2 regions of the Sphingosinithalassobacter sp. CS137 genome follow, and region 2 is predicted to be linked to the other one. Evidence: riboswitches for the same ligand, from Rfam matches in the RefSeq annotation. Region 2 holds a riboswitch; the other holds the start of a gene.
What was found. Region 2 has a riboswitch for cobalamin ahead of H7V21_RS05755 (TonB-dependent receptor plug domain-containing protein). Riboswitches for the same ligand answer to the same signal wherever they lie in the genome.
Positions count from the first base shown of each region.

Region 1: another riboswitch for cobalamin. It lies ahead of metE (5-methyltetrahydropteroyltriglutamate--homocysteine S-methyltransferase); the one in region 2 lies ahead of H7V21_RS05755 (TonB-dependent receptor plug domain-containing protein).

Region 1 covers NZ_CP060494.1:2,228,934-2,244,399, reverse strand. The annotation lists gene H7V21_RS11040 (DUF305 domain-containing protein) at 1-319, opposite strand, end outside; gene H7V21_RS11035 (DUF2149 domain-containing protein) at 749-1,060, opposite strand; gene H7V21_RS11030 (MotA/TolQ/ExbB proton channel family protein) at 1,060-1,533, opposite strand; gene cobN (cobaltochelatase subunit CobN) at 1,520-5,401, opposite strand; gene H7V21_RS11020 (TonB-dependent receptor domain-containing protein) at 5,407-7,239, opposite strand; cobalamin riboswitch at 7,658-7,877, shown strand; gene metE (5-methyltetrahydropteroyltriglutamate--homocysteine S-methyltransferase) at 7,990-10,290, shown strand; gene H7V21_RS11010 (acyl-CoA thioesterase) at 10,295-11,074, shown strand; gene H7V21_RS11005 (cupin domain-containing protein) at 11,216-11,566, opposite strand; gene H7V21_RS11000 (PhzF family phenazine biosynthesis isomerase) at 11,875-13,500, opposite strand; gene H7V21_RS10995 (LysR substrate-binding domain-containing protein) at 13,604-14,491, shown strand; gene H7V21_RS10990 (DUF5996 family protein) at 14,851-15,466, shown strand, end outside.
Region 2 covers NZ_CP060494.1:1,181,463-1,196,928, forward strand. The annotation lists gene H7V21_RS05735 (CoA-acylating methylmalonate-semialdehyde dehydrogenase) at 1-513, opposite strand, end outside; gene H7V21_RS05740 (ABC transporter ATP-binding protein) at 615-1,394, opposite strand; gene H7V21_RS05745 (FecCD family ABC transporter permease) at 1,385-2,359, opposite strand; gene H7V21_RS05750 (ABC transporter substrate-binding protein) at 2,356-3,180, opposite strand; gene H7V21_RS05755 (TonB-dependent receptor plug domain-containing protein) at 3,237-5,090, opposite strand; cobalamin riboswitch at 5,200-5,404, opposite strand; gene H7V21_RS05760 (methyl-accepting chemotaxis protein) at 5,524-6,852, shown strand; gene H7V21_RS05765 (YbaN family protein) at 6,908-7,261, opposite strand; tRNA gene H7V21_RS05770 (tRNA-Val) at 7,369-7,443, opposite strand; gene cpdR (cell cycle two-component system response regulator CpdR) at 7,507-7,884, opposite strand; gene H7V21_RS05780 (N-formylglutamate amidohydrolase) at 7,993-8,835, shown strand; gene H7V21_RS05785 (cytochrome b) at 9,030-9,560, opposite strand; gene H7V21_RS05790 (SapC family protein) at 9,568-10,350, opposite strand; gene H7V21_RS05795 (FAD-binding oxidoreductase) at 10,383-11,831, opposite strand; gene H7V21_RS05800 (hypothetical protein) at 11,876-12,343, shown strand; gene H7V21_RS05805 (DEAD/DEAH box helicase) at 12,434-13,888, shown strand; gene H7V21_RS05810 (DUF1289 domain-containing protein) at 13,899-14,093, shown strand; gene H7V21_RS05815 (glutathione S-transferase family protein) at 14,184-14,810, opposite strand; gene H7V21_RS05820 (DUF1013 domain-containing protein) at 14,949-15,466, opposite strand, start outside.

The DNA.
Region 1 (15,466 bases), 1.0 Mb from region 2:
TCCGATCGAACGGCGTGCCGCTCAGCGTGGCGAGCTGCGCCATCTGTTCGGGCGTCGCCATGCCGGCCATCAGCGGCGTGTGCCCGTTGCCCATGTCATGGCCGCCATGCGCGCCACCGTGATGCATGGCGTGCGGGCCGGCGGGGTCCGGTGCGTCGGCGCCCCGATCGCGCAACCACTGCTGCATGAACGTGATCTCGTCTGCCTGCGAGCCGCGGATCCGCTCGGCGATGGCGATCAGCTCAGGGCGATTGGTGCGCTCGGCGACCAGATTGGCCATCAGCACCGCTTGGTAATGATGCGGGATCATGCCTTGCATGAACCGGATATCCGCCGGTGTGTAGCGCGCCGCAGCAACCGAAGCGGCATCGCTGGCGCTCAGCGTCCGTGACGCCTGCCCGGGGGCTCCCGGTTGTACGATCGGCGCGTCTTGCGCAAGCGCCGGGACTGCGCATCCCGCAAGCAGGACCGTTACCAGGGAGGCGCGCAGAGGACGGCAATTCGCTTTCGGCATGAAGACGCTCCTGAAGTTATCTGACGGGACGTAACTCAATCGTCGAACATTCACCAATCGGTGCTGCTGCTAGAGGCCGGGTGCGACCGTGGGCGGCGTGAAATCGGCCGGAATGTCGGTGGTCGCAACGGGGGCCTGCTGCGCAGGCGCGCCGGTCGCGAGCAGCGCTGCCGACAAGAAAAATGCGATGGGCGATTTTCATCGGCGTTCCCCCTGCGTGGCGCACCGCCTTCTTCACTGCTGTTCCGGTACATAGACAAGACTTCCGTCCGGCAATCGATAGGTGACGCCCGCCTTCACGCCGCCGCCGTCGCCCATCTCCGCGGTCGAGGTGTACCGCTCCAGCTTCTCGCCATCCTTCACGGTGATGGTCATGTCTTTCTGCCCCGGATTCTCGACCACAACCACCTGCTTCGACTGGAAGGGGTTCAGCGGATTGCGCGCGATGATCACCATCAGCACCGCGAGGATCACCAGAAACAGGTCGACCAGATTGACCACCGATAGGATGGGATCGTCGGCCTCGTCATCTTCCAGGAAGCGCATCAGCCATTCCTTTCGATTTCGATCGCGCGCAACTCCTCGAGCAGCCAGCGGCGGCGGATTGTATAGATGAAGAAGGTGATCGAGGCGCTGATGAGCGCGAGGATCACCGACGAGAAGGCGACCACCAGATTCTCACCCACACTGGCACCGTCGTTGCTGCCCAGCGCGAGCAGCGCCGGCCCCATCGGGATCATCGTGGCGACGAGACCCAGCATCGGCGTGCTGCGCGAAACGACGCGCAGCCATTCGAGGCGGCGCATGACAACGAGTTCGAGATCATCGGTCGCGCCGCCGGTCCGCCGCCAGTGCGCCGTCAGCGGCGTGCCACCGCGCCCGCGCATACGCGCGAGTGCCTCCACGCCGAACCGGCCGAGGCTGATCAGCGCATAGGCGAGCGCCGCGAGAATCAGCACCATCACGGGCACGAGGAAGATGCGCGAGGCATCGTAGAGCAGGGCTTCAAGCGCGGGCATCGGCAACCTTTTCAAGAGAATTTCGGCGCGCGCGCCACTCGAGGAGCGCGCCGAGGAGCAGAAGGAACAGGATCGCCGCCGCCGCCGGAGCCGTGCCGCGCAGAGTGGTGGCCTGGGGCTGCGACAGCTCCTGCTTCTTCAGGACGAAACCGCGCGGCGGGGCTGAAGACTGAGCGGGCGAGACGTGCGGGTCCGCCTGCGCCGGGGCGGGCGGCGGCGGCGCGGCGGCGCCCGAGAGCGTCCCCGCGTTCGAGACAGCGGCGGGCGAAAGGCCGAAGCCGCCGTTCGGCGCTACGGCGCTGGCTTCGCCGGCAAGCCGGGCAAGGGCGTCGCGGCGGGCGTCCAGTTCGGCGCGAGTCGCCGCGTCCGCCTGCCAATAGCCGCGGGCGATCGCCTCGCGCATCCGATCGATCATCTGCAGCTGCGCATCCGGATGCACCGCCTCGAAAAAGCGGTCGAGCCCCAGATTGCGGGTGTCGCGCACATAGGTGTCGTGCATCGCCTGCCACTGGTCGGCGCGCACGGTGGCAGGATCGGTCACCTGCCATCCCCAGAGATTGTTGACGACGTCGAGCATCTCGGTCGCGCCGGCATAGCCCTGCTTCTGCATCTCACCGATCCAGTGCGGGTTGAGGTAGCGCGCGCGCAGCTCGTCCGACAGGAACGCGGCCGCCGTCGTGGTGCGCGGCATGCCGCTCTGGCGCAGGTCGGTGACGAACAGGTCGGGCGCCTCGCCGGAAACGCTGCGCACCGCGAGCGAGAGCCCCCCCAGATATTCGAACGGATGATCGGTCGAGAGCAGCCCATGGACGTTCGTTGAGCGCGAGAGCACCGCGGCATCGACGCCGCGTAGCTGCTCGGCGAACAGGTTCGTACCCTCCAGCTTCAGCCCCCAGTCTCGCGCGCCATAGGCATATTGCAGCCGGTCGAGGAACGTCGCGGCGAGTTCGTCCTCGCTCTCCCAGTCGGCGTCCTTTGCGATCCGATCGGGCAGGCCGCTGCCGTACTCGCCGGGCGCGTTGCTGAAGATGCGCAACCGCGCGAGTTCGCGCGCGCGCTCGGGCGCGATGCCGCGCGCCACCAGCCGTGCCTCGGTGTCGCGGGCGTTGCGCGCCAGCCCCGGCTCGTCGAGCGCCGCAAGCCGGTCGATCGCGTCGCCCAGCAGCCGCATGAAGCCGTCGAACTGGTCGCGATAAACGCTGCTCGCCTGCACGACGACATCGATGCGCGGCCGGCCAAGCTCGGCGATCGGGATGATCTCCAGCGTCTCGACGCGGCCGCCGCGCCCCCATACCGGACGCAGACCGAGCGCGTGGAGAATCTGCCCCTCAGTCACGCCGAGCGTGCGGATCGTCTCGCCCGCGAACATGCTGAACGCCAGCTTTTCCGGCAGCGCGCCCTCATGGCGTCCGGCATACGCCGCGAGCAGCTGGTCGAACGCCTTGCCGCCCTCTTCATAGGCGGCCTGGGCCGGAACCTTCTCCGCCTCGAACGCGAAGAGATTGCGTCCGCTCGCCACCTCCGGGTTGCGCACTGGATCGCCGCCCGCGCCGGGCAGCACGAACCCGCCCGCGAGCCCCTGCAGCAGCGCTTCGGTCTCGCCCGGCTCGGCGAGGTTGCGCTCGAGCGCCATGGCGCGTTCGACCTGCGCGCGCAGCCCGGCGTCGGCGATGCCGTTGGTCGGCTCGCCGTCACGCAGGTAGCGCGCCAAGGTCGTGTAGGGCAGGCTTTCCCGAAGCTGCGAGAAATCCTCCGCAAAGGCTTCGACCGGATCGATGCCGAGCGCGCGGAGATAGTCGGGGCCGAGCTGCTGCATCACCGTCGTCAGCCGGTGCTCGGGCGCGGCGGGCTCGCCGAAGACATGGAGGCCCAGCGGAATGGCGCTGCGCGCGAGCTGATGGAGATGATCGTGCAGCGCGGTGTAGAAGCCCGCGAAGTCGCGACCGGCGGCCGCGCGATCCCAGCCGATGTCGTCTGCCAGATGCGCCGCGAACGCAGCCTCGCGAATTTCCCCCGCCAGCCGGTCGCGCACGGCACCTTCCTCGACCTGCGCATATTCGTGGATCCGCGAATGAAGGTCGCGCAGCTCGTCATAGAGGCCGGAGGGGGCGAAGGCGGGCGTCTGGTGGCTCACCGTAACGGCGCGGCCGCGCCGCCGCGCCTGGATTGCCTCGGCGACATTGTCCTGGATATAGGGGTAGAAGACCGGCAGGTCGCCGACCAGCAGCATCGGATAGTCGCCGGCCCACAGCCCGCGATCCTTGCCCGGCGTCCATTCCTGGGTGCCGTGCGTGCCGAAATGGACGATCGCGTCCGCCTGCGCGTGGCTGCGCACCCACAGATAGGTGGCGAGATAGAGCGGATCGGGAACGTTGGTCAGATCGTGATAGCTGCGCGTCGGATCGCCCCCGCGTGGCGGCTGCGGCAGGATGACGAGATTGCCGAGCTGCAGCCGGGGAATGATGAAATCGCCGCCGCGCACAGCCCAATGCTGTTCCGGGTTCGCCATCGCCGCCGACAGCTCGGCGCGGCGCGCCTCGGGCAGGGTCGCCAGCCAGGCGCGATAGTCCGCCACCGGCAGACGCGCCGCCAGTCCCCGTGCGAGCAGATCGTCCAGCGTCTCGGGACGGTAGAGACCGCCCATCATTGCCTGCGCCGCATCGATCAGCTGCGCCTCGTCCGCCGGGGTGACCCGGTAGCCGGCGTCGGCGAGATCGCGGGTGAGCTTTTCCAGGCTGCGCGGGACGTTGAGGTTCGAGGCGGAGAAATTCTCCTCGCCGACCGGATGGTTCCAGAAGAACAGTGCGATGTGCTTGTCCTGCGCGGGCTTGGTGCGCAGCGCGACCAGGCGCGCGAGCTTGCCGGTCAACAGTTCGACCTGTTCGGGAATCGGAACGGCGCGTCCGCCCTCGACTGCGCTCACCACGATGGGATCGGAGATTCCCCAGCTTTCCGGGACGCTCAGCGTCACCGCCGCCGAATAAGCCGGGACGCCCGAAGTCGCATTGCGCCATTCCGCCACGCTGTTCGAGCGGTCGCCGATCGCCTGCAGCACGGGCATGTCGAGTGCGGCGAACTCGGCCTTGCGCGCATCGCCATTCTGCATGTGCGTCATGTTCACCAGCGCCTGCGCGCCGAGCGGTGCCAGCAGGCTGGTCAGCCCCTCCGCGTCCGACGCATCGAACCAGAACAGTGCCGGCGCGAGCCCGCGTGCCTCGACGCTGCGCGCGATCGCGTCGACCACATCGGTCTGCATGTCGCGCAGCAGCCCGTCCGAAATCGCGATGGCGACGATGGGCCGCGCCGCCGCACCGCGCGCGGCGAGCCAAGCGCGATACGTGTCCGGCGTGGCGAACACCGTCTCGGCATCGGGATGGTAGATGCCCGTTTCCGGCAGCGGAACCGGGGCGGGCAGATCGTCGACCGGCGATCCGGCGAGCGCCCGGCCCGCGGCCACGACGAAGTTCCGCAGATTGGGCGCGCCGCCCGCGGCATAATAGCCGATCAGCCGCCGCGCGGTTCCGGGCGGCAGATTGCCGAAGCCCGGCGGGCCGCCCCCCACTTTGATCCAGGGGAGCGTAAGCGTCGCGGTGTCGCCGACCAGTCGCTCGATGCTCGCCATGTCGCTGGGCCGCGGGCCGTCGAGGATCAGCATCGCGGCGTCTTCGACGGGTGGCTGCGCCGCCGCACCACCCGCGACGACCCAATCCAGCTCCAGCCCCGCAGCCTGCGCCCATTCGGCCATCCGCTCGAACTTTGCCGGAAGCACGAAGTCCGTCGTGACGATGCGCACCACTGGTACCGGCTGCTGCGCCGCAGCCGGCATGCCCCACAGGAGCAGCCAGATCAGGAACAGCAGCCGGCGCATCGCGATCAGAAGTTGGCGCCCAGGCCGACGAAGAAGATGCGGCCGGGCTCGGCAAAGCTGTAGAGCCCCGAAGCATCCGAAAGTCGCTCGTCGAACAGATTGTCGACACCGGCTTTCAGCGTCAGCGCATCCGTAAGCGCCTGGCTCGCGTCGAGCGACCACAGGCTGTAATCCGGGAGCCGGACCGGCACCGCGTTCGAGAGCAGCGTCTGCTCGCCGATATAGCGCCCGCGCACCTCGAGCCGTGTGGTCTCCAGCGCCTGCCAGCCAAGCTGCACCTTTGCCGTATGGTTCGGCCGCTCGGTCAGCTCTTGGTCGGCCGAAAGGTCGCGCGGATCGACATAGCTGTAGCTACCCGACAGTGTAATCGTCGCGACGGGCGAAACGCTGCCGCTCACTTCGACGCCGCGGATGCGCGCGCGGTTGACGTTCAGATAGGTGCGGCGCTCGCGGCCGCGGATTCCGCAGAATGCAACGCATTCGGTCTGCACCAGATTGTTAAGGTCGTTCTGGAACACCGTGGCGCCGAGCTGCCATGCCGAACCGTAATAGGTCGCGCCCGCTTCATAGCTGGTGCTCGTCTCGGGCTTCAGATCCGGATTGCCGGTGATGATGAAGCGGCCGCCCGCCGCCACCGTGATGTAGCCCGGCGACAGCTGCTTCAGGCTGGGCGCCTTGAATGCTCCGCCGACGCCGCCGCGCAGCGTCAATCCGGGGAGCGGCTCGATCACCAGATAGGCGCGCGGGCTCGTTTCCCACCCATAGGCGTCGTGATGGTCGAAGCGGCTGCCGGCTGTCAGCGTCGCGCCGCGCGTCAGCTCCCGTTCGGCCTGCACGAACAGCGCGTCATGGTTGACGCTCGCTTCGCCCGCCGTGTTGATGGTGGCGTCGCGCAGCCACTCGTTGCGATGTTCACCGCCCAGCGTGAGCCGCGCGCCGGAGAACGGCGCGACCGTCAGCTGCGCATCGGCGACGAAGTCGACGCCCCTGGTCGGCTGGGTTGGCGTCTGGTTCTGGTCGCGTTCGTTCACGCGCTCCAGCACCGAGCGATAGGCGCGCGCCTGCACCGAACCCCAGCCCCATTCGCCGGTGTAGCTGCCGTGCGTCTGTGCGCGCGTCACATGATCCCGATATTCGTAGTAGACCGGCGCGGAACCGGTAGTGATCGTGTCGCGGGTGCGATCATCGTCGATCGCCGCCTGGCCGATCTCGATGCGATGGCCCGGCGCGGGCGTCCACCAGCCGATGATGCTCCCGCTCAGCGCCTCGCGCTCTTCCAGCTCGCTCTGCCGCGGATCGGCGGCGCTCTGCGTGCGGTCGCGGTGGCGATATTCGCCCCATGCGACCAGCCCGAGCGTGTCGCTCAACGGGCCGCCGACCAGCGCCGACAGCTGCGCGCTGTCGCCGCCCTCCCCGTCACGGAAGCCGAGGATGCCGAGCGCGCTCACCTCCAGCCGCTCCGGCCGGCGCGTGCGGACGTTGACGACGCCGGCCAGCGCCTCCGAGCCATAGAGCGCCGAAAGCGGGCCGCGCACCAGCTCGATCTGATCGATCGCGATGCTGGGCACCCAGCCGAGGTCGAAATCGACATGCGCCATGTTGGCGGCGGAATCGTTGATCCGCCGGCCGTCGATCAGCGTGAGCACATGTTCGTTGGACATGCCGCGGATCGAGATGCCGCGACGCGTCATGCCGATGCCGTTGATCACCACGCCCGGCTCGTTCTCGAGCGCCTCGGCGAGATCCTGCACCGGCCGGCGGCGTAGCTCGGTACCGGTCACGACCGAAATGGTGGCAGGCGCCTCGGACACCGCCTGCTCGGACCGGGTGGCAGTCACGACGAGGGTATCACCCTCGCGCGGCCGGGAAGCGTCCCCGCCGGCAAAATCCTGTGCCCATGCAGTGCTCGAAAGGCAGACAAGCGCGGCCGCCGACAGAAATGTCCAGTGCTTCATTGTTCCCCGACCCGTGTGCCAGCTCCCCCCCGGGAGCTGTGGTTATGTTGCGACGTGACACGCGCTATCGGCGCCAAACCACAAATGCAATGGTATAACGTCTCACGGATGTCAGACAGGCGGCGGGTGGGAACGGGTAGCGCACCACCATGTCCGTCCCCACGGCAGGGACGGTGACCGCGAGCGGCACGCTGCTGGACCCAGAGGAACCGAAACTATGCCGCAAGCTTTCTGCCTGAAGCAGGTCAAGCGCGATATAAAGAATTCTTTATGTCATGCTTGACGCGGGATGCGATTGCGCCGATGCTGACCGTGTCGAGGTTCTTCGGTCGGGCGTGCCCGCGCCGAAGCTAAGACGGGAAGCCGGTGCGCGGGTTCGCTCGCAAGGCCGGCGCTGCCCCCGCAACTGTAAGTGGCGAGCAGCGATCCACCGATGTCACTGAGGGGCTCGCCTCTTGGGAAGACGGATCGTCTGTGCTGACCCGCGAGCCAGGAGACCTGCCTCCGACGCGATACCGTCCACCGGCGGGGTGCCCGGTCTGGCCGCTTGCGTGTCCGCGGCCGGAGTCTTCTCGCCGCGCGTCCGGTGCGTGCCCGTCCGGCCGCCCCCGATTTCTTCGGGGTTGAAGAACAATGACTGTCACTGTTGCCACACTCGGCTTCCCGCGCATCGGTCCGCGTCGGGAGCTCAAATTCGCGCTCGAAAAATTCTGGTCCGGCACGATCGATGCGGCCCAGCTTCAGGAGACCGCCGCGGGCCTGCGCACCGCCGCCTGGGCGCGGCAGAAGGCGCTGGGCGTCGACTGGCTGCCGTCCAACGACTTCTCGCTCTACGATCATGTGCTCGACACCAGCCTGATGCTGGGCGCCGTCCCCACGCGCTATGGCGCCGCGCACGGTACAGCGGACCTCGCCACCTATTTCGCGATGGCGCGCGGCAGTACCGGTGGCGCGGGCTGCGGCCACGCCCATGGCAGCGTTACCGCGGGCGAAATGACCAAATGGTTCGACACCAACTACCACTATATCGTTCCCGAGATCGAGCCGGGACAGAAGCTGAGCCTGGGCCGGCTCAAGATCGTCGAGGAATATCGCGAGGCAAAGGCGCAGGGCTATGACACGCGTCCGGTCCTGCTGGGGCCCGTCACCTGGCTCAGCCTCGCCAAGGGGCAGGGCGTCGATCCGTTCGACCTGCTCGACGAGGTGCTCGGCCTCTACGGCGTGATCCTCGGCCATCTGGCGCGCGAGGGGGCCGAATGGGTGCAGATCGACGAGCCGATCCTCGTGACCGACCTGTCGGAGACGCAGCGCCGCGCCTTCACCCGCGCCTATGCCAAGCTCGGCCGGAGCGGGCCCAGGCTGATGCTGACGACGTATTTCGGCGGGCTGGAAGACAATCTGTCGCTTGCCGCTTCGCTTCCCGTCGCCGGGCTGCACGTCGACCTCGTCCGCGCGCCCGACCAGCTCGAGACAGTGCTGCGCAGCGCGCCGAGGGAGCTGCTGCTGTCGCTTGGCGTGATCGACGGGCGCAACGTGTGGCGCGCCGACCTGCAGGCACTGCTCGCACGGATCGAGCCGGTGGCGGCGGAGCGCGACCTGGTGCTCGCGCCGTCCTGCTCGCTGCTGCACGTGCCGGTCGACCTCGGGCTCGAGCCCAAGCTGGACGACGAGCTCAAGCAATGGCTCGCCTTCGCGGTGCAGAAGATCGAGGAGCTCGACCTGCTCCGGCGCGCGCTGAACGGCGGCGCGGAGAGCGTGTACGATGCGCTTGCCGCCTCGGCACGCGCCGCCGCCAGCCGCAAGACCTCGCCGCGCATCCACGACACCGCGGTGCAGGCGCGGCTCGCCGGAGTGACGCCTGCGATGCGCGAACGGCCTGCGGGGCATGCCGAGCGCATCCGCGCGCAGGCCGAAGTGCTGGCGCTGCCGCTCTTCCCCACCACCACGATCGGCTCCTTCCCCCAGACCGCCGAGGTGCGCCACGCCCGTGCCGAGCACAACCGCGGAGCGCTCGACGGCGCGGCCTATCACGCCTTTCTGCGCGAAGAGACCGAGCGCGCGATTCGCTGGCAGGAGGGCGTCGGGCTCGACGTGCTCGTCCACGGCGAGTTCGAGCGCAACGACATGGTGCAGTATTTCGGCGAGAAGCTCGCCGGCTTCGCCTTCACCATGAACGGGTGGGTGCAGAGCTACGGCTCGCGCTGCGTGCGTCCGCCGATCCTCTTTGGCGACGTTTCGCGCCCGCGGCCAATGACCGTGGACTGGTGGCGGTACGCGCAATCGCTCACCGACAAGCCCGTGAAGGGGATGCTCACCGGCCCGGTGACGATCCTGAACTGGAGCTTCGTGCGGGACGACCAGCCGCGCGAGGCGTCTTGCCGCCAGATCGCGCTCGCGCTCCGCGACGAAGTGACCGATCTCGAGGCCGCCGGATGCAAGGCGATCCAGATCGACGAGGCGGCGCTGCGCGAGGGGCTGCCGCTGCGCAGGCGCGACTGGCAGGCGTATCTCGACTGGGCTGTCGACTGCTTCCGCCTGTCCGCCGCCGGCGTGGGCAATGCCACGCAGATCCACACGCATATGTGCTATTCGGAGTTCAACGAGATCCTCCCGTCGATCGCCGCGATGGACACCGACGTGATCTCGATCGAAACCGCGCGCTCGCAGATGGAGTTGCTCGAAGGCTTTGCGCGATACCGCTACCCGAGCGCGATCGGACCGGGCGTCTACGACATCCATTCCGCGCGTGTTCCCGCCGAGCAGGAAATGGTGGCGCTGATGCGCCTTGCGCAGGAGCATCTGCGTCCCGAACAGCTGTGGGTGAACCCCGATTGCGGGCTCAAGACGCGCAACTGGGAGGAAGTGAAGCCCGCGATCGCCGCAATGGTAGCGGCGGCGCGCACGCTGCGCGCGGACGCTCAGGTCGAGGCCTGATCCGATGGCGGTGATGGAGGACATGGGTGCGCGCGCGCCGGTGCAACTGATCGACATGGTGTTCCCGGGGGACACCAATCATCACGGCACGCTGTTCGGCGGCGTGGCGCTCGCGCACATGGACAAGGTGGCGTTCCTTGCCGCCAGCCGCCACGGCCGGGCGCCTTTCGTCACCGCCGCTTCGGAAAAGATCGACTTCGCCGCGCCTGCCCGGGCAGGCGATATGGTGGAGGTGACGGGTCGCGTGGTGCGCGTCGGCACCAGTTCGCTCGATGTCGAGGTCGAGCTGGTCGCGGAGGCGCCGGTTTCGGGCGAGCGGCGGCTGTGCACGCGCGGCCGCTTCACGCTGGTGGCGGGCAAGGGGCCCGGCGCGCGAACCCCGCTCCCGCCGCTCGTCCCCGATTTGGAGCCCCAGCCGGACGATACGCTGCGTCTGGCGGAAATGGTCTTCCCCGGTCAGACCAATCACTATGGCACGCTCTACGGTGGCGATGCGCTGAAGATGATGGGCAAGGCGGCCTTCATCGCGGCGACGCGCCGCGCACGCGCAGTGATGGTGATGGCCGCATCGGACCGGATCGATTTCGTGTCGCCGATCGGCGAAGGCGAGATGGTGGAGCTGGTGGCGCAGGTGCGCATGACCGGGCGAAGCTCGGTGCGGGTGGCGGTCGAACTCTGGGCCGAAGCGTTGCTCACCGGCGCGCGGCGCCACGCCGCCACCGCCCTGTTCACGATGGTCAGTGTCGATGCGGAAGGATGCGCGACGCCGATCGGCGCGGCGTGAACCGGACTTACAGAAGGCGCATTTTCGGCTCCGGTATTTAGCCTGCTGCGGTCCCGAAAGCTGCCGCTCGTCCTGAATTGGCCGAACGGCAGCACCCGTTGGGTGCGAATATGATCGCGACCCAAGAATTCCCCGCAGGAACTAAGTCGTCGTAACTAGCGGTCCGACGATCGCCTGTCCGAAGCGCTCGCATACGGCTTGCACTTGCTCCGGTTCGTGCGGCACGGGGAGCGCGTCCATGGCCTCGAAGAAGCGGTCATGGCGGGCTGGGGTGGAGATTAGGGTCATCTGCGCATCTCCGCCGAAGGCGCTGAACCCATGCGTCACGCCACGTGCGACGAATATCCGATCGCCGGGCGCGGTTAGTAACTTCTCCTCGCCAACGAGAAACAGCATACGTCCGGTCCAGACGCAAAAGAGCTTGTCCTCATCGAACGAGATGTGGGCCGGCGCCCCCTGATCCTCGGTGACAGACAAGGTCATCACCGTCATCGGAGCAGCCTCCCCACCCAATAATATCCCGGCCTCAATCCCGGAGAAGCGCGCGGACCCGCGTGACGCTAGAAGGCCGCTGAAAGGCGGCTGGCTATTACTGAAAGTTGTCACGCATTTTCTCCTAAGGGGCGATGGCGTCGAAGCCGCAACCCCGTCTCGATCGTTTTCAGTGAACTCGGATGAGATGCTGGCCGGCGTCGCGGCCTTCGAGCATCGACGAGGCGCTTCCGGTCCGCTCTTGATGCCACCGGCGCTCGCGGTCCAACCTTCAGCCGGGACCGAACCGCTCGCGCAGCGGGGGTGGCCTAGAAGCGGTAGCCCACTCCCAGCAGCACCTGGTTGCGATGCGAACCGGGCTGGTAGTCGTATCCGTCGCCGAAGGTGGTGTAACGGTATTCGGCCTTGACATAGAGCGCGTCGGAGATGCTGTACTCCACGCCCGCGCCGAGCCGGACGCCGTCATTGTCGGCGCTGCTGCGGGTGACCTCGTACTGATCGCTGCCGACCCGCTCGCGCTCCGTCAGTTCGATCGCGGCATTGGCCCAGCCCACCTTGACGTAGACCAGGCTGCGCGAGCCTAGTCGGTAGCCGAGCCGGGCGAGCACATCGATGTCGCGGCCCGGGCGGAAGGTGAAGGAATCCGCGGCCGGCATGATGGTCACCGCGGCATCGCGGGTTCCCCCGATGCTCGCCTCGACCCCGATAACGAACCTGTCGACGATGGCGGCATCATAGCCGACCGCCACACGCCCATGGACGCCGTCCAGGCGCTGGTCGAAATCCTCGAAGCTGCCGTCGCTCTCCAGCTCATCATATCCCATGCTGATCTCCAGCCGCGGACCGGTGAAGTCCTGCGCCGAGGCCGGGACAGGCGACAGTAGCAGCGCACCGGCTGCGACGGCGGTCAGCAACGCGCTGCCCAGCGCCGCCCGCTCGTAGAGGCGCGCCACGGCGCTTTCGGGGGAAGCACTCCGTGGCACGGGCGCCCCGCTTGTGCCGGCCTCATCCCTGGCGGCAGAGCTGGCCGGGCAGCTCAGCCCCTGCAGGGTGCCGAGGCCGACGATCACCGCCGTTCCGCCGACCCGCACGGCGGCGGGATGCCCCTCCACCACGTCCACCTCCAGGTGGATGGTGCTGGGCCGACCCATCGCCTCGCCCTGACGGATGACCCAGCAATGCGTGCCGTCGCCGGGAGACTGTTGATCGACCAGCAGGCCCGCCAGCGCCGCGGCGGCCGCCCCGGTTGCCGGGTCCTCCGCAATGCCCATCAGCGGCGCGAACATCCGCAGGTGGATCTCGCGCCCGGCTTCCCAGTCCTCCATCGCCAGCACCACGACGTGCGGCGCGAGGGAAGTGGCCAAGTGCGACTGCCACGCCTGCAGGTCGAGGCTTACCGTGGCGAGCGTCTCCGGCGAGTGCAGCGGTAGAAAGTGAAACGGAACGCCCGCAGAATATGCCTGCGGGCCGAACTCCGCCATTTGGGCGAGCGCTACGCCCGCAATGGTGGCCGCCTGCGCGCTTGTCAGGCTGGTGACAACCCGCGTCGGCAGCAGCGGGCTGGTGAGCGTCGCCTCGAGCGCGCCGTCCTCGCTCCGCCGGATCGCGACCGGCACGAGCCCGACGCCCTCGGCGAATACGACGTCGGATCGCCCCTCCAGCGCGCCTCCCACCGAAGCGAGCGCAACCGCCGCGCCGATGGTCGGATGGCCCGCAAAGGGCAGCTCCATCGCCGGCGTGAAGAAGCGCAGCCGTGCATCGGCCCCGTCCTCGCCGTGAAGGACGAAGACGCTCTCGCTCAGGTTCAGTTCGCGGGCGATCGCCTGCATGGTTGCGGAAGACAGGCCGACCGCATCCGGAAAGACCGCGAGCTGGTTGCCGCCGAACAGGCGGTCGGTGAAGACATCAAGGAGAAGGTAGTCGCGCTGAGTCATGGGAAGGTGCTCCACGATTGATGCGCCCTCTGTGCCCCCTTCCTGGCTTTGTCTCAAACGATTGATTCTTGCCCTGAGGCTAAGCAGTGCTAAGGCATAGGCGATGCCCGCTCCGCCACTCCCCCTGCTCCGTACCTTCGAGTCTGCGGCCCGGCACGCCAGCTTCGTGCGTGCCGCGGCGGAACTGAACGTGACACCCGCCGCGGTCAGCCAGCAAATCAGGTCGCTCGAAGATCGCCTCGGTGTGAAACTGTTCGTGCGCCATGCTCGGGGCCTTACGGTTACGAGCAGCGGCAAGGACTATGCTGTCAGTATCGCGCGAGCCATGGCGGACATCGAAACGGCGACACGGGCGCTCGGGCGCCCTGAGCGCAAGGGGCGGTTGAACGTCGCGACCTTCCAGTCGTTCGCCTCGCTTTGGCTGCTTCCACGCCTCCATCGGTTTCGCGCGAGATACCCAGAGATCGATGTTCGACTGGTAATCAGCGATGCCTTGGCAGATTTGTCGAATGGCGAAGTCGACGTCGCCATTCGTTTTGGCGCCGGCGACTATCGCGGATGCCAAACACGGCTGCTCATGACAGACACAGTCTTTCCCGCCTGTGCGCCATCCCTAATCGCGGGCATGCCGATCCCCCGCAGGATTACCGACCTTGCGGAGTTTCCCTTGCTGCACGACGACGGGCTGAGCGACAACGAACGGAGCCTCTCCTGGTCCGATTGGCTGGGCGATGTTCCGTTGCGGACAGCGCAGCACCTGCCAAATGGCTTACTCACTCTTCAGGCCGCACTTCTGGGAGAGGGTGTGGCACTCGTCCGGCACTCGGCAGTCGCGGCTCACTTACGAGCCGGTCAGCTCATGCGTTTGCTGGAAGACGAGCGCGAGTCCGAGTTCAGCCACTGGCTGGTGACGGCAACAGGAGAGAGCAATCGACGAGCGGAAGCCTTCGCGGAGTGGATCGTGGGTGAGATCGAAGCTGACGGCGCTTGAAAGCCGGTGGTCTGACTGAGCGGATCTGCGGTGTCGATATCGATTTCAGCCGCACCACAGGATTGGGCTGGGCTATTTCCTGAAGGTCCGCCTTTGGTCCTTCGAGCATCGTGAGCAAACTTACAGCTTACCGCCCACGACTTCCCGATGTCGTGCACTCCCCCTTCCACGGCCGGAATAGCTCACGACCGCTCGAATGGCCAAACATCAACGGCAGAAGACCCGAGTTGTGGGAAGCGAGGTTGCTCGATACGGAACACAGTGTGCCATGAACCGAGGCTAGTCGCATGGATGGCTCTGGTTCAATGCTTGTGACGGGTTCGACCCAGCCGGTCGGACGCGAACAAGCAGGAGATCCCATGGACCGTCGATGGCCCCCTCTCGACTATCTCGCATGGCGGGAGACGAGCGCAGCGCTTCATCTCTACCTGCAGATCGCCGGAAAATATCGATTGGCAAGGACGCCCTGGGTCAACCACTCGTGGCACGCGACGTTCTACGTGACTGCAAAAGGGCTCACCTCGTCGCTCATACCCGACGGGCCGGGAATCGAGATCGCTTTCGATTTTCACGATCATCGCGTGATCGGCACCACCGGTGACGGCCGAGCCGCTTCGTTCGTGCTCCAGCCGATGACGGTAGCGGCGTTCCATGCCGCGTTCGTCGCGATGGTGTCGGAACTGGGCGGCCAGCCGCAATTCGACGGCTCGCCCAACGAGGTGCCGTTCCCGGTCCCCTTCATCGAGGACCACCGCGATCGTCCCTATGACCGGGACGCCGTCCAGCGGTTCCACCAGGCGCTGCTGAACATCGACCGCGTGTTCAAGCGGTTCCGGACTTCTTTCCTCGGAAAGTGCAGCCCGGTGCATCTGTTCTGGGGAAGCTTCGACATGGCCGTCACGCGCTTCTCGGGCAGGCGTGCGCCCCTTCACGGCGGCGGTGTTCCGGCTCTACCCAACGATGTGGCGCAGGAGG
Region 2 (15,466 bases):
GAGGATGAAGGCGTTGCCCACCGCGATCGCGACGCCGAACATCCACATCGGGATCATCGCGGGGAAGTTGAACGGCGTGATCCCGGCGCCGATGCCGATCGGCTGGCGCATCGAATAGACGTCGATGCCCGGGCCCGCGCCCTGGGTATATTCGCCCTTCAGCGCGTGCGGGATGCCGCAGGCGAATTCGATCACGTCGAGCCCGCGCTGCACGTCGCCGCGGGCATCGGCGATCACCTTGCCATGTTCGGAGCTGAGCAGATGCGCCAGCTCCTCCATGTTCGCCTCGACCAGCTCCTTGAACTTGAACATCACGCGCGCGCGGCGCTGGGGATTGGTCGCGGCCCAGCCGGGCTGCGCGGCCTGAGCGGCGGCAACCGCCTTGTCGAGTTCGGCCTGGGTGCCGAGCTGGACCTTCGCCTGAACCTTGCCGGTGTTCGGATCGAAAACGTCGTTCTGGCGCGCGGCACCGCCACCCGAGTGGCCGGCGATGAGATGATCGATGGTACGCATGGCGCTCTCCTAAGGCTGGCGCTGCTCTCTCGCGGGATACAACCCGCGGGCGCCGAGTCGAGTGCCGTGTAATAAAATTGCGCAGCCTGGGGCAAGAGGCCTCAGGATTTCACCCGCCCGATCGGCACCGGAATCGCGAAACCCAGCTCGTCCGAAATCACCATCACCTCGACGCCGAACGCCTCGCGCAGCGGCTGATGCGACAGCACCTCACGCGCCGGGCCGAAGGCGATCACTCGCCCGTCCTTGAGCAACAGCACATCGTCCGCCGCGCGCGCCGCCTGGACGAGGTCGTGGAGCACCAGCACCACTCCCAGCCCGGATCCGGCGAGCCCACGCAGCTGTTCGAGCAGATCGAGCTGATGCCGGGGATCGAGGCTGGCGAGCGGCTCGTCCGCGAGCAGCCATTCGGGCGTGCCGGCGAGCACGCGCGCGAGCAGCACCCGCGCCCGCTCACCGCCCGAAAGCGCATCGGCCCGCCGCTTCGCGAAGCGAGTCGTGCCGGTCGCCTCCAGCGCCGCCGCCACCGCCGCCTCGTCCGCGGGCGACGGTCCGGCGAAGGGCGCGCGATGCGGCAGGCGGCCGAGCGCCACCAGATCGCGCACCGTGACGTTCCAGTGCACCCGCGCATCCTGCGGCAGATAGCCGATCCGCCGTGCCCGCTCGCGCGGATCGAGCCGACGCACGACGCTCTTCCCCAGCCGGACCTCGCCCGCGTCGGGATCGAGCAGCGCGGCCATCGTGCGGACCAGCGTGGTCTTCCCCGATCCGTTGGCGCCGAGAATCGCCGTGACGCGGCCCGCGCGAAAGCGGGCCGTGACATCCTCCAGGACGCGCCGCTCGCCAAGGCTGACGGCAAGGCGGTCGACGCTCAGATCCATGCCGACCGCCGCATGCGCAGAAGCAGCCAGAAGAAGAAGGGCGTTCCGATCAGCGCCATCGCCACTGCCAGCCGAATCTCCCCTGCACCCGGCGCCAGCCGCACGAGGCTGTCGGCCAGGAGCACCAGCACCGCGCCGCCCAGCGCGCTCGGCACCAGCAGCGCCGAGGGGCGCGCACCGGCGAGCGGGCGCAGCAGATGCGGAACGATCAGCCCGACGAAGCCGACCACGCCCGTCACCGCGACGCTGGCACCCACCGCCAGCCCGGAGCCGAGCACGATCAGCAGCTGCGTCCGATCGAGCCGTTCGCCCATCGAGCGGGCCGCGTCCTCGCCCAGCGTCAGCGCGTCGAGCGCACGGCCGGTGAGCAGCAGCAGACCGCAACCGACGAGGATGAACGGCAGCGCCAGCACCACTTCGGCGAAGCTGCGATCGGTGAGCGCGCCCATGATCCAGTCGATGATCTCGGCGGTCGCCCAAGGGTTGGGCGCGATCGAAATGAGAAAGGCGGTGAGCGCGCCGCCCAGGCTCGCGAGCACGGTGCCCGCCAGGATGAAGGCGACCGCGCTCTGCGCGCGCCAGGCGAGCCCCGCCAGCAACAGCATCGACCCACAGGCGGCGAGCATCGCGCAGCCGAAGATGACGAGCGGCGCATCGGCGGCGAACAGCACGATCGCGGCGACCGCGCCCAGCGCGGCACTCGACGAGATGCCGACCACCGCCGGATCGGCGAGCGGATTGCGCAGATAGCCTTGCAGGACCGCACCGGTAAGTCCCAGCGCAGCGCCGATGGCAGTCGCGAGGATCGCGCGCGGGAGGCGCAGCTCGGTGACGATCAGGAAGCGCGGATCGTCGTGCAGCCACCAGGCGCCGAGCGGCACCCATACCTTCCCCGCCGCCAGCGAGCCGACGAACAGCAGCACGACCAGCGCCGCCAGCCCGCCGATCAGCCCGGCGCGGCTCATCGAATCTCGCGCCGGATCGCGGCAAGGCGCGTCATCGCCTCCACGATCACGGGGCCGCCGCAGTTCACGAGGTGCCGAGGAAAATGCGCCTGTTCCACGCGCGCGCCCATATGCGAGAGCACCCGCCCCCGCAATTGCACCGCACGCGCGCTGGCCGAACGGCCGGGCGCGTCGGGCACCAGCATCACGCGCGGCGGATCGGCGACGACATGCTCGGCGGGAAGATAGCCGGTGAAGCGAAGGCCATAATCGGCGGCCGCATCGCGGAAGCCGGCGCGATCGAGCATCTCGCTAAGCAATGTCCCGCTTCCCGACACCAGATTGCCGCCGATCCAGACGAGCGCGGCTACCGGCGGCTCGGCGGGCGGCCGGGCGGCGGCGACCGCGGCATCGATTCGGGCGATGAGTGCGTCTCCCGCAGCCGGGGCACCCACCGCCTCCGCCAGCTCGGCCACCTGCGCCTTGCTGCCGGCGATCGTCGTCGGCGAATCGAGGTAGAGCACGTCGAGCCCCGCGCGGCGATAGGCCTCGCGAGTCGAGGCCTGGGTGAAGCTGCTCGCCACCACTAGGTCGGGATCGAGCGCGATCACTTCCTCGGCGGTGCCGGCGGTGGTTCGGAAGCGGCGCGCCGTCTCGATCGGGATCGAGGTCGCCATCGGATCGGCGGAATAATGGCTGATCGCCGCGATCCGGTCATCCGGCACCAGCTCGACCAGCATCGCATCGGCGCAGGGATTGGTCGAGACGATGCCGCCGGTCGACTGCGGGGCCTGCCCGCAGCCGCCCAGAAGCAGAATCAGCGCCGCGACGCCCCCCGGCACTCGTGTCGGCAGGCGTCCGACACGATCGTGAGCCGAAGGGGCGCCGCCGGCCGCCATCAATCGAGCCGCAACCGGACACCGGCATAGGCGGCGCGCCCGTAGGTGCCGTAGCCCGCGACCGTCTCATACTGCTCGTCGAACAGATTCTCGACGCGGCCGTACACTGCGATCCGCTCGGTCACCGGCATCTCGGCCCGCACGCTCACCAGTTCATACCCGTCGAGCCGCGTGTAATTGCCCTGATCGTTGAAGCTGTCGCCGACGATGGTGAAGGTCGCTCCCAGAGCCAAACCGAACGGCGCGCGCCAATCGACCAGCACGCTCGCCGCATCGTCCGGCCGCCGCGCCAGATCGTTGCCGACGAAGCCCTCCGACCGGTTCTCTGTATCGGTGTACGTATAGTTCGCGGTCAGCCGAAGCGCCTCGACCGGCCGCACCGACAGCTCGAACTCGACTCCCTCGGCCCGCGTGCGCGCCAGATTGGCATAGGTGTAAGTCGCCGGGTCGAAATCGATCTGGTTCCGCGTGTCGCGATGGAAATAGGTGGCGCCGATGCGAATGCGCTCGTCGAGCAACGACTGCTCGACGCCGGCTTCCCAGCTCTCCGCCGTCTCCGGCTCGAGCGTGGCCGTGCCGTAGAAGGGTGCGAAGAGCTGATAGAGGGTCGGCGCCTTGAACCCCTCGCCATAGCTTGCGCGCACCAGCGTGCCGGTGGCGAGCTGCAGCGCCGCATTGGCGCCGAAGCTGGTGTGATCGCCGAAGTCGCTGTGCGAATCGTTGCGCACGCCGGCGGTCAGCGTGAGCGGCTCGATCGGCGTGACGATCGCCTGGCCATAGAGGCTGGTGAGATCAGCGCGAAAGGTGTCCGAGCCGTCGTAGAAACGCAGGTTTTCGTGCTCGGCGCCGAACACGAAGCGCAGCACACCGTCGGTGAGCCGTGCATCGCCCTGATATTCGTACCGCTCGGTGCGCCCGCGATAGAGGTAGATCGGATCGGTGCCGACCGCAGGATCATAGCTGTCGCGATTGATGTCGGCGAGCGAGAAGCCGAGCCGGTTCGTGACCGGACCGAGCTCGGCGAAGATGCCGGCGTAGCCGAAGATCTGCTGTGCCTCGGCATATTCGGCGGTATCGACGAAGCCGTAGGGCGGCGCTGACTCAAAGCCATCGAGATCGAAGCGGCTGTCGGCATAATAGCCGCGCAGCTCGGCGCCGAGTCCCGGCGCGACCTCGGCGCGGAGGCGTCCGGTGGCGCGATATTGGCGATAGCCGTCGGGCTCGGTGCCGCTCGCCGCATTGGAGATGCCGTCGGTTTCGAACCAGCCGCCGCCGATCGCGCCCTGGATCCGATCGTTGCCGGCGGCGATGCTGGCATTGGCGGCGATCTGATCGGCAGCGCCATATTCGGCATCGGCCCGCGCCGCGAGCCCGTCGACCGGCGCCGTGGTCGCGATATTGACGACGCCGCCGATCGCCTGGCTGCCCCAGACCACCGAATTGGGCCCGCGCAGCACCTCGACTCGCTCGATCGAGCCGGTCAGCAGATTGCCGAAATCGAAGCTGCCGCCCGGCGAAGAGGGATCGTTCACGCGGACGCCGTCGATCAGCACCAGCGTCTGCTCGGCCTCGGCGCCGCGGATGCGAACGCCGGTGAAGCCGCCGATCGCGCCGTTGCGGCTCGTCGCCACGCCCGGCGTGGTGGACAGGAGATCGGAGAGCACGACCGACTGGCGCCGTTCGATCTCCTTGCGCTCGAGGACCGTGATCGAACGTCCGGTCTCGTCGGCCGACTGGGCGACGCCAGAGGCAGTGACGACGATCGCTTCGTCCTCGGAGGCAACCTGCGCCGCAGCAGGCGCGGCCGGAAGCAGCGCCGCGGAGGCGCACAGGAGAATACGGTAGTTCAACATTCGCAAAGCACCCTTGTCGGCAGGGTCTTCGCGCTGCGACCGACCCCGCGTGTGGTGTCGCTCGCTCGAGGATTTCGCCCTCGTCCGCCCGGTGCACCCCGCCCGCGCGATGGAATCGACGGCGACGGGCAGGTCTCCTGGCTTCCGGGTCGCCGCCGGATACGCCGCCTTCCCAGGGCGAGCCCCAGTGGCATGTGGCGTACCGGCTCTCCGGTTACAGTTGCGGGGGCAGCCGCGGCATTGCGGAGTTGCCTCCACGCACCGCATTCCCTCTTGATCCCACCTCGGCGGGAACCCGTCACGGGCCGTCCACTAGCTCCTGCTCCACGTGCTAGCAAGAGCGGCGGCGGAGCACAGAAAAACGCCGTTTGTCGCCGAACTGTCACCAACGGCTAATCGCCTCTTTACCAAGCCGCCCCTAATCCTGCCGGCGATGCTTCATACCGCTCTTGCCCCGGAACCCGCCGAATCGCGTCGCCCCCTTCCCGGGAGCTGGCTGACCGACGCCGAACGCGATCCGCCGTCGCTGTCGCTGGACGGCACGTTGTTCGACGCTGTCGACGTGTTTCATCGTGATACCGATCTGCGGCTGGTGCCGGTGCTCGACAGCGAACGGCGCCCGGTCGGGGCGGTGTTCGAAAAGGACGTGCGGCGGCTGCTGCTCAATCCCTTCGGTCATGCGCTGCTGCGCAACCCTGCCTATGGGCGCGGCATCGCCCGCCACGTCCGCCCCTGCCCCACCGCCGAAGTGACGCAGGATGTCGGCGCGCTCATCGACGCCTATCGGGAGTCGAGCGGGGCGGAGGGCATGATCCTGACGCACGGAGGCCGGCTGTTCGGCGTGATCACCAATCGCCGCCTCGTCCATATTGCCGCCGAGCGCGAACTTCGCTCGGCGCGGACCCGCATCGCCCGAGCGCAGCGGATCGAGCGCGCGAGCGAGCGTTTCGAAGGCCAGGTCCAGTCGGTCGGCGAGGCGATGACCCGACTCGCCGAACTCGTCCAGCGCAACGCCGGAGCCACTGCCGAGCGCGCGCAGATGGCGGGCGATCATGCGACCGCCGTGGCCTCCGCCGCATCGCAAACCAGCCAGAACATGGGCGAGATCGCCGAACGGGGGCGCGAGCTCGCCGTATCGCTGGGGCGGATCGGCCGCAGCACGCGCGAGACGGAGACGGCGGCGGCGGACGCACTGGCACTGGTGAGCACCGGAAGCGCGCGCGCGCGCGAGTTGCTGGACTCCGCCCAGTCGATCGATTCGGTGATCGCCCTCATCAGCGAGATCGCGCGCCAGGTGAATCTGCTCGCGCTCAACGCCACGATCGAAGCGGCCCGCGCGGGCGAGGCCGGCCGCGGATTCACGGTCGTCGCCAACGAAGTGAAACAGCTTTCGACGCAGACCGGCAATGCCGCCGAGCGGATCACCGCCCATGTCCGCGAAATCCGCCACGGGATCGACGAAGTCGCCGCTGGCCAGGAGAGCGTCGAACGAGCGATCGCCACCATGGCGGCACTCGCCGGCGACGTGCAGGGTGCCGTCGGAGTGCAGGAAAACGCCACGCGGACAATCGCGCTCAACGTCGATGAAGTGGTCGAGGCGACCAACGCGATCCACCGCGACGTCGAGGCGATCGGCGGCACTTCCCGCGCCGCTTCCGACAGCGCGCACGAGATGCAGGAGCTCGCCGATCGGCTGCTGGTGGACGCCAGTCAGCTGTCACATCAGGTAGCGGCGTTTCTCGACGAAATCCGCGAGGCGTGAACCAGGCCTCCAGGCGGGCATCGCGGTGTGCGATAGTATCGCCGCGCGGCGTGAACTACGCCTCCGGGCGAGTCCAGATCCAGCTGCCGCCCAGAATCGCCGCCCCGACCGGGACGAGCGACCAGGGTAGCGGTACCAGCAGCAGTCCGAGGGCGATGCTGAAACCGAACGCCAGCAGCGCGGCGTGCTTCCCCCGCCGGCTGATGGCTCCCTTTTCCCGCCAGATAACGATGTGCGGACCGATTCGAGGATGGTCGAGCAGTCGCCGTTCGAGCGCGGGACTGCTTCGCGCGAAGCAGAAGGCGGCGAGAATCAGGAAGGGCACGGTCGGCAGAAGCGGCAGCACCGCGCCGACCAGGCCCAGCCCGAGCGCGACGAACCCGGAAATCAGATAGGCGATCCTGCGCATCCTTGCCCGGCTAGCGCAGCTTGCGCCGCGCGTCCCGCCAAATCACCGGCGCCCGAACGCAGAATCGAAAAAGCCCGCCAGGCGAAGCTGACGGGCTTTTCGAAAAATGGTGGGCGCGGCAAGGATTGAACTTGCGACCCCTGCGATGTCAACACAGTGCTCTACCACTGAGCTACGCGCCCCCGGGGAGCCGCGCGCTTTACCGAGAGTCGTTCCCCCTTGCAAGCGCCTCGACACTTCCCGTTTCAGTTTCGGCTCGGAACGCTCTCCGCTTCGAACAACCGATCGACTTCCAGCACCAGATCGCGGAGGTGAAACGGCTTGGAAAGCACCCGCGCCTGCGGCACCTGCTTGCCTGCCTTCAACGTCACCGCGGCAAATCCGGTGATGAACATGACGCGCATATCGGGCGCAATTTCGCTCGCGCGCTGCGCCAGTTCGATCCCGTCCATCTCCGGCATCACGATATCGGTGAGCAGCAGATCGAATCGCTCGTTCTCGAGCAGCGGCAGCGCCGCCGTCCCCCGATCGACCGCGCTCACTGCATAGCCCGACCGCTCAAGCGCACGCGCAAGATACTCGCGCATGACGCGATCGTCTTCGGCCAGCAAGATCCTGATCATCACCACCCCACGAGTTCGGCCGCAGACTATGCGGGAAGGCCTTAAGATTTTCCAGCTTCGTCGCAGACTTGTTGCCCCGGCGGCGATCGCTCGGCTAGGCAGGAGGCAGTGACGGATACGTCCTCCTTCGTCCGCCACGGACCCGCGGAGCCGCTAAGCCCCGTCGTACTTTCCGTCCCGCATGCCGGGCGCGAGTATCCGTTGCCGCTGCGCACTGCGCTGCGCGTTCCGCTCGACCATCTGAAATCGCTGGAGGACCGCCACATCGACGCAGTGGCGCTGGCGGCGCACGGCGGCGAGACCCTGTTCGTGGCACGGCTCGCCCGCGCCTGGATCGATCTCAACCGCAGCGAAGCCGAGCGCGACCCGCGAGTGGAGGAAGGCGTAACCGGCGGCCAACCGCAATCGGCGAAACTGCGCAGCGGCCTGGGGCTCGTTCCGAGGCGGGCGGGCAACAGCGCCGACATCTGGCGACGGCGCTGGTCCAGCGACGAAGTGACGGCACGCATCCGCAGCGACCATCGCCCCTATCACGCCGCGGTGGAAGCGGCGCTGAAGGCGACGCGCGACCGCTTCGGAGTCGCCGTGCTGCTCGACATCCATTCGATGCCGTCGCTCACCCCGGCCGGGAAGGCGCCGCGAATCGTTTTCGGCGACCGGTTCGGCCGCAGCGCCTCCAGCCGCTTCCTGAGCCGTCTGGAAGGAGTCGCGCGCGCCTCGGGAGTGCTCGCCGCCGCCAACGCACCCTATTCGGGCGGGCATGTGATCGAGCGGCACGCCGCGCCCGCCGAAGCCATTCACGCGATCCAGATCGAGTTCGATCGGGCGCTCTACCTCGATCCCGCGCTCGACTCGCCCGGTCGCGGGATGGACTTCACGAGCGGACTGCTGCGGGCGATGATCGACGCGATTGCCGACGAAGCCGCGCCCGGCGCGCAAGCGGCCGAATAGCCATAAAAAAACCACCACGTGCACGAAGCACGTGGTGGCCAAGGTTCAGGGAGGAGACACGCCCGAAGGCGTGTCGCACGGCCCCGCGAAAGGGGGGACACGAGACCGTACGAACCTCAATATAGAGGGCGGATCACTTGGCTTCAAGGGGGCCAACACTCGGAAATACTGTAATCTTTTTGCAACCGCCCCGTTCAGGGCAGCATCCGTGCCAAGGTGCGGTCGCGCAACACGAAATGGTGCCGCAGCGCCGCGGCGACATGCAGGACGACCAGCCCCGCCATCGCAAAGCCCATCAGGTCGTGGCCGCCATGCGCAGCGCCCGCGAGCGCCTCGCCGACCGGCAGGACCGGAAGCTCGAACAGGCCGAACCAGTCGATCGGCCGCGGCCGCGCCGGATTGGACGAAAAGATCCAGCCGCTGAGCGGCAACAGGATCAACAGCGTATAGAAGAGCCAGTGCACGCTGCGGGCGAGCGCGCGTTCCCAGCGCGGACTGCCGGCGGGCAACGACGGCGGCCGATGGCCCAGCCGCCAGCCGAGCCTGGCGATGCTCAAGCCCAGGATCAGGATGCCGTTCGATTTGTGGAACGGCATGAGGCTCATGCCGTCGAACAGCGATTCGTGGAACAGGCCGATCGCGAGATTGACCAGCACCAGCGCGGCGATCACCCAGTGAAAGGTGATCGCCACTCGGTCGTAGCGGCCCCGGAACGCGACCGCCACTTTTGCCTCAGTTCACCGGCGGCATCTGCGGCTGCGGCACCTTGCCCAGGCGCATCTGACGGCCGAAGATGTCGCGCATCAGCGACAGCGAAAAGAGGTGCGCATAGATCAGCGGCAACATGCCGTTCTGCACGATCTTGCGCAGCTGATCGCCGCGCAGGTCGTTGAGCTTCTTTTCGTCGACCATCAGGAAGCCGCGATAGATGAACGGCTGCTCGGCGCCCTCCGGCTGGATCGAGACTTCGCCGTCGATCAGCAGGCCGAGCTCCTTGAGCTCCTTCATGAACTGGCCGGTGTTGTGACCGGCGCGCTCGAACTCCTCGTTGAACTTGAGGATGCCCTTGGTCATCTCGGTCGGCTGGCCGTCCTCGAACAGCTTCTCGCCCTCGTCGAACGCGCCGACCGAGTCCGAAGTCGGGTCGAAGCACAGCGACAGCTCGTCGCTTTCGGGGCGAAGCCGTGCGAGGAGATAGGGATAGCGGCGGATATAGGCCGGGATGTAGAAATCATCCTCGGTGAGCTTGCCTTCGTCGTCGAAGAAGACGTTGACCCCTTCGTTGAGGCCCATCAGCCCCAGCGGAACCGGCTCGTCGCCCACCGAGAAGACGATCGGCATGCGGCGCTGCACCAGCGGGAATTCCTCGACCGTCACCGGGATGGCATGCTGCTTTGCCACAAAGGGTGCCTTGTCGGCGCGACGGATACGATAGTCGCCGTGCGTCTGAGTCGAAAGCGGCTCGAGCTTGTTGTAGAACAGGGGAAGCGACTGCTGCGTCGGCGCGGTGGCCATGAAACTCTCCTGAGATCGATCGTCGCGCCGCTCTATGAAGAAGGGGCTTCGTGTGCAAGCGCCACCAGCTTGCCCGGATTGCAAATCCCCTTCGGATCGAGCGCCGCCTTGATCGCGCGCAGCGCCGCCAGCCGCGCAGGCGGCCCCAGCCGCTCGAGCTCGGCGCGCTTCATCTGGCCGATGCCATGTTCGGCGGAGATCGAGCCGCCGGCGGCGACCACCTGATCGTGGACGAAGCGCGTGATCTCGGGCGCGGCCTCGGCATACCAGCGATCGCGCTCCACGCCCGCGGGCGCCCGGATATGGAAGTGAACATTGCCGTCGCCGAGATGGCCGAAGGCAGTCGCGTGCGTGCCCGGAAAGCGCGCCTCGGCCGCGGCAGCCGCCTCGACCATGAAGCGCGGCATGCCGGAGACGGGAACCGAGATGTCGTGCTGCACCGCGGGTCCGCTCGCCCGTTCCGCTTCCGAAAGCGAATCGCGCAGCCGCCAGAACCCCTCGGCCTGTGCTTCGCTGGCGGCGATCACGACATCCTCCACCGCACCCCGCTCCAGCGCCTCGGCAAGCAGCCGCTCGAGCAGCGCGGCGGGCGGCTCCGCGTCGGCGTCGCTCGCCACGGCTTCGATCAGCACGTGCCAGCGATGCGCGCCCGAAAGCGGCGCCCGCGTGTCGGGAATATGCCGCAGCACGAGCTCGAGCGAATCGCCGGGAATAATCTCGAAACTCTCGACCGAATCAGTGCGCGCCTCGATCGCCCGGAGCAATTCGAGCGCCATCTGCGGGCTCGGCAGGCCGGCCCAGGCGACGGCGCGCTGCTTCACCTCGGGCACGAGCCGGAGCACCGCGGCAGTGATCACGCCCAGCGTTCCTTCCGCCCCGATCAGCAGCTGATCGAGGTCATAGCCGCGATTGTCCTTCTTGAGCGCCGCCAGCCCATCGTGCACCGATCCGTCGGGCAGCACTGCCTCCACGCCCGCGACCAGGCTGCGCATCGTGCCGAACCGCAGGACCTGGGTTCCCCCCGCGTTGGTTGAGACCAGTCCGCCGATCGTCGCGCTGCCGCGCGCGCCCAGGGTCAGCGGAAAGCGCCGCCCGGCGCCGTTCGCCGCGGCATGAAGATCGGCGAGGATCACACCGGCCTCGGCGACCGCAAGATTTTCGTCGGGCGACAGGCTGCGGATGCGATTCATCCGGCGCAGCGACAGGATCAGCGCCGATCCATCAGCCGGAGGAGTCGCCCCACCGACCATCGACGTATTGCCGCCCTGCGGCACCAGCGGCACGCCCGCCGCCGCGGCGAGGCCGACGATCGCCGCCGTCTCGGCCGTGGAGGCAGGCGCCAGCAGCGCGGGAGAGGCGCCGTGATAGCGGTTGCGCCAGTCAGTGAGCCAGGGCGCGATCGCCTCGGCATCGGTTACGACAGCCTTGGGTCCGAATCGATCGCGGACGCTCTCTACTAGCTGGGACTGTGCGGGAGTCATCGCGGCGGGAGTATCATGCGCATTCGGCTCGGCCAATTCATCCGATGTTCAAACCCGCGCGCTACGAGCCGGACGCAATGTTCAATCCGCTTCCCGCGGCCGCGATGCTGATTCTGCTCGCCGCGCCCAGCTCGGCGCCCGCGCCGCCCATGCAGGATGCGTCGCATCTGCGCTCGCGCGAGCAGGCGACGGTGCGCGTGCCCAGCGTGACTCTGACGGTGCGGATGCGGCACAGCCAATGGCGCGAGCGCCCGGCCGAACGCTGCGTACCGATGGCGCGGATCATGTCCGCGGGCGTGAGCGGCGGCGATGCCGTCGATTTCGTGCTCGACGACGGCAGCAGGGTGCGGGCGCGCCTCGAATCGCGGTGCCCGGCGCTCGGATATTATTCGAGCCTCTATATTCGGCGCAGCCGCGACGGGATGCTCTGTGCAGGGCGCGAATCGCTACGCTCGCGCTCGGGCGGCTCGTGCCAGATCCGCGACTTCCACCAGCTGGTGCCGGTACGATAAACCGCGTCGCGGCTTGACATTTCGCGGCAAATCCGCAAGCGCGGGCACCGCTTGACCGGCGCGAAACGCGCCTGATTTCCGGACAACCGCATGAATTTTGCCGATCTCGGCCTGTCTGACGAACTGCTGCGCGCCGTGGGAGAGGCCGGCTACTCCGAGCCCACTCCCATCCAGGCGAACGCCATTCCCAGCGTGCTGATGATGCGCGACCTGATCGGCATTGCGCAGACGGGGACCGGCAAGACCGCCAGCTTCGTGCTGCCGATGATCGACATTCTGGCGCAGGGCCGCAGCCGCGCCCGCATGCCGCGCAGCCTGATCCTCGAGCCGACCCGCGAGCTCGCCGCGCAGGTTGCCGAGAATTTCGAGGCCTATGGCAAATATCACAAGCTTTCGATGGCGCTGCTGATCGGCGGCGTATCGATGGGCGACCAGATCAAGGCGCTGGAAAAGGGCGTCGACGTGCTGATCGCCACTCCGGGCCGGCTGATGGACCTGTTCGGCCGCGGCAACATCCTGCTCACCGGCTGTTCGCTGCTCGTGATCGACGAGGCCGACCGGATGCTCGACATGGGGTTCATCCCCGACATCGAGGAAATCTGCACCAAGCTCCCCAAGCAGCGGCAGACGCTGCTGTTTTCGGCGACGATGCCGCCGCCGATCAAGAAGCTGGCCGACAAGTTCCTCGACAATCCCAAGACGATCGAAGTGGCGCGGCCGGCGACGACCAACACCAACATCACCCAGTGGGTGGTGCCGGTCGCATCCGCCGACAAGCGCAAGGTGCTGCGCCGCCTGCTCGGCGAAGAGGACGTGCGCACTGCGATCATCTTCTGCAACCGCAAGACGACGGTGCGCGAACTCAACAAGAGCCTGAAGCGCTCGGGCTTCAGCTCGGGCGAGATTCACGGAGATATGGACCAGTCGGCCCGGATCGCCGAGCTGGACCGATTCAAGTCGGGCGAAGTCAACATCCTGGTCGCATCCGACGTGGCGGCCCGCGGCCTGGACGTGAAAGGCGTGAGCCACGTCTTCAACTTCGATGCGCCGTGGCATCCGGACGATTATGTCCACCGCATCGGCCGCACGGGCCGCGCCGGGGCATCCGGGGTCGCCTATACCTTCGTCACCGCGGAAGATGCGGAGAACATCGCCAATATCGAGAAGCTGACCGGACAGAAGATCCAGCGGCTGAGCAGCGGCGAAACGCCTGCGGCATCGTCTGGCGACGAAGCCGAGAAAGCCCGACCGGCACGCGCGCCGCGCAGCCGTAAGGCGGCCGAGCCAAAGGCAAAGGCCAAGGAAACGTCGGGCGACAGCGCGCCGGCCGCTCCCCGGTCGAGCAAGGCCGCCGAGCACAGAGCCGAGCGTGAGGACGACCGCGAACGGCGGCCTAGCCGAGCCGCCGCGCCGCGCCGTGAGCGAGGCGAGCGCAAGGCGCCGGAACCGCAGCGGACGGCAGTGGACGATTCTGCGCCCGATTCAGCCGATGAAGGCTGGAACGGCCCGGTGCCCAATTTCCTGAACTTCGGCTTCGGAAGCTGACGCCCGCCGGATGATCGAGAGCGTCCCGGTCCAGAAGATTGAATCGCCCTGCGTGCTGGTGTGCACGCTCGATGTCGACACCGGCTGGTGCCTGGGCTGCGGCCGCACGCGCGACGAGATCGCGCAATGGACTCGGCTCGACGATGCCGGCCGCAGCGCAGTGATGGCCGAACTGCCCGCGCGCATGGCCCGGCTGGACGGCTGAGCGAAGCGCACTCCCAAGGTCAGACGACAATTCTCGCGTGAGCGGTACGCTCGGCACCGCGAGTTCCGCGGCTCCCGGCGCTCCGCCCGATCAGGCAGGCGCCTGCTCGGGCATCGCCGCATCGTCGAGTTCGGTCGCGCGGCGATAGGCGTCCCGATCGGTCACGCGGGCGACATAGGCGGCAAACGCATCGCGCCCGGGCAGCGTGCCGAACTGCGTTCCCCAGGCAACCGAGGAACCGACATAGACGTCGGCGGCAGTAAAACGCTCACCCGCGATGTAGGGATTTCGCGACACGGCATATTCGAGCACGTCGACCGCCCGGTCGTAGCTGCCATAGCCGAACATCATCGCCTGGTCGTCGCCGGGAACGAACTTCGCCCAGTTGTTCGTGACGGCCTGCTCGAGCGGCCCCGCGGCGAAGAACAGCCAGCGATAATAGTCGGCCCGCTCCTCCGCCCGGGGCGCGAGCCCCGCATCGGGAAAGCTTTCGGCCAAATAGGCACAGATCGCCGCGCACTCGGTGACGACCCTGCCGTTGTGAACGATTGCGGGCACCTTCCCCATCGGATTCACCGAAAGATAGGCTTCCGCCTTCATCGTCGAACCATAGTCGAGAAGCTCGGTGCGGTAATCGGCGCCCGTCTCCTCGAGCATCCAGCGGGCAATCCGCCCGCGCGACATCGGATTGGTGTAGAAAACCAACTCGTCCGTCATCTCATCCTCCGTTCCGCGACTCATCCGAGCCGCGGAACAGAGGGTGAACGCAAACCCTGGCTCACGCAAGGGGTTCGTCGGCGCCGCCCGGCGCGGACGGCGATCACGCACTTGCGCCCGGACGACGGACGCTGCCGTTCAGCGCTTGAAGGGATCCTCGAACGTGGGGTTCGGTGCGGCGCCCTCTCCGGCCGCGGCTGCCTCGGCGTCGCGCGCCGCCTGCTCGCGCTCGGCACGGAGCTGCTCGATCAGCGCCTCGCGGTCGCCCTCGAGCCGGTTGTCGACCGGGGCTTCAATGCCCGCCTGCTTGGCGGCGCGTGCCACGATCGCGTCGAGCTCACGCTGCGAGCACAGGCCGAGCGTGACCGGATCCTTGGGAACAATATTGGAGATGTTCCAATGGCTGCGGTCGCGGATCGCCGCGATCGTCGTACGCGTCGTACCGATCAGCTTGCCGATCGCACCGTCGGAGATTTCCGGGTGATGGCGCAGAATCCAGGCGATGCCGTCCGGCTTGTCCTGACGCTTCGAAACGGGCGTATAGCGCGGGCCTTTGGTCCGGCGGACCTGCTCGGGGCCCTTCTGCATCTTGAGGCGATACTCGGGGTCCTGCTGCCCCTTCTCGATCTCCTCCATCGTCAGCTCGTGGGCGCGGA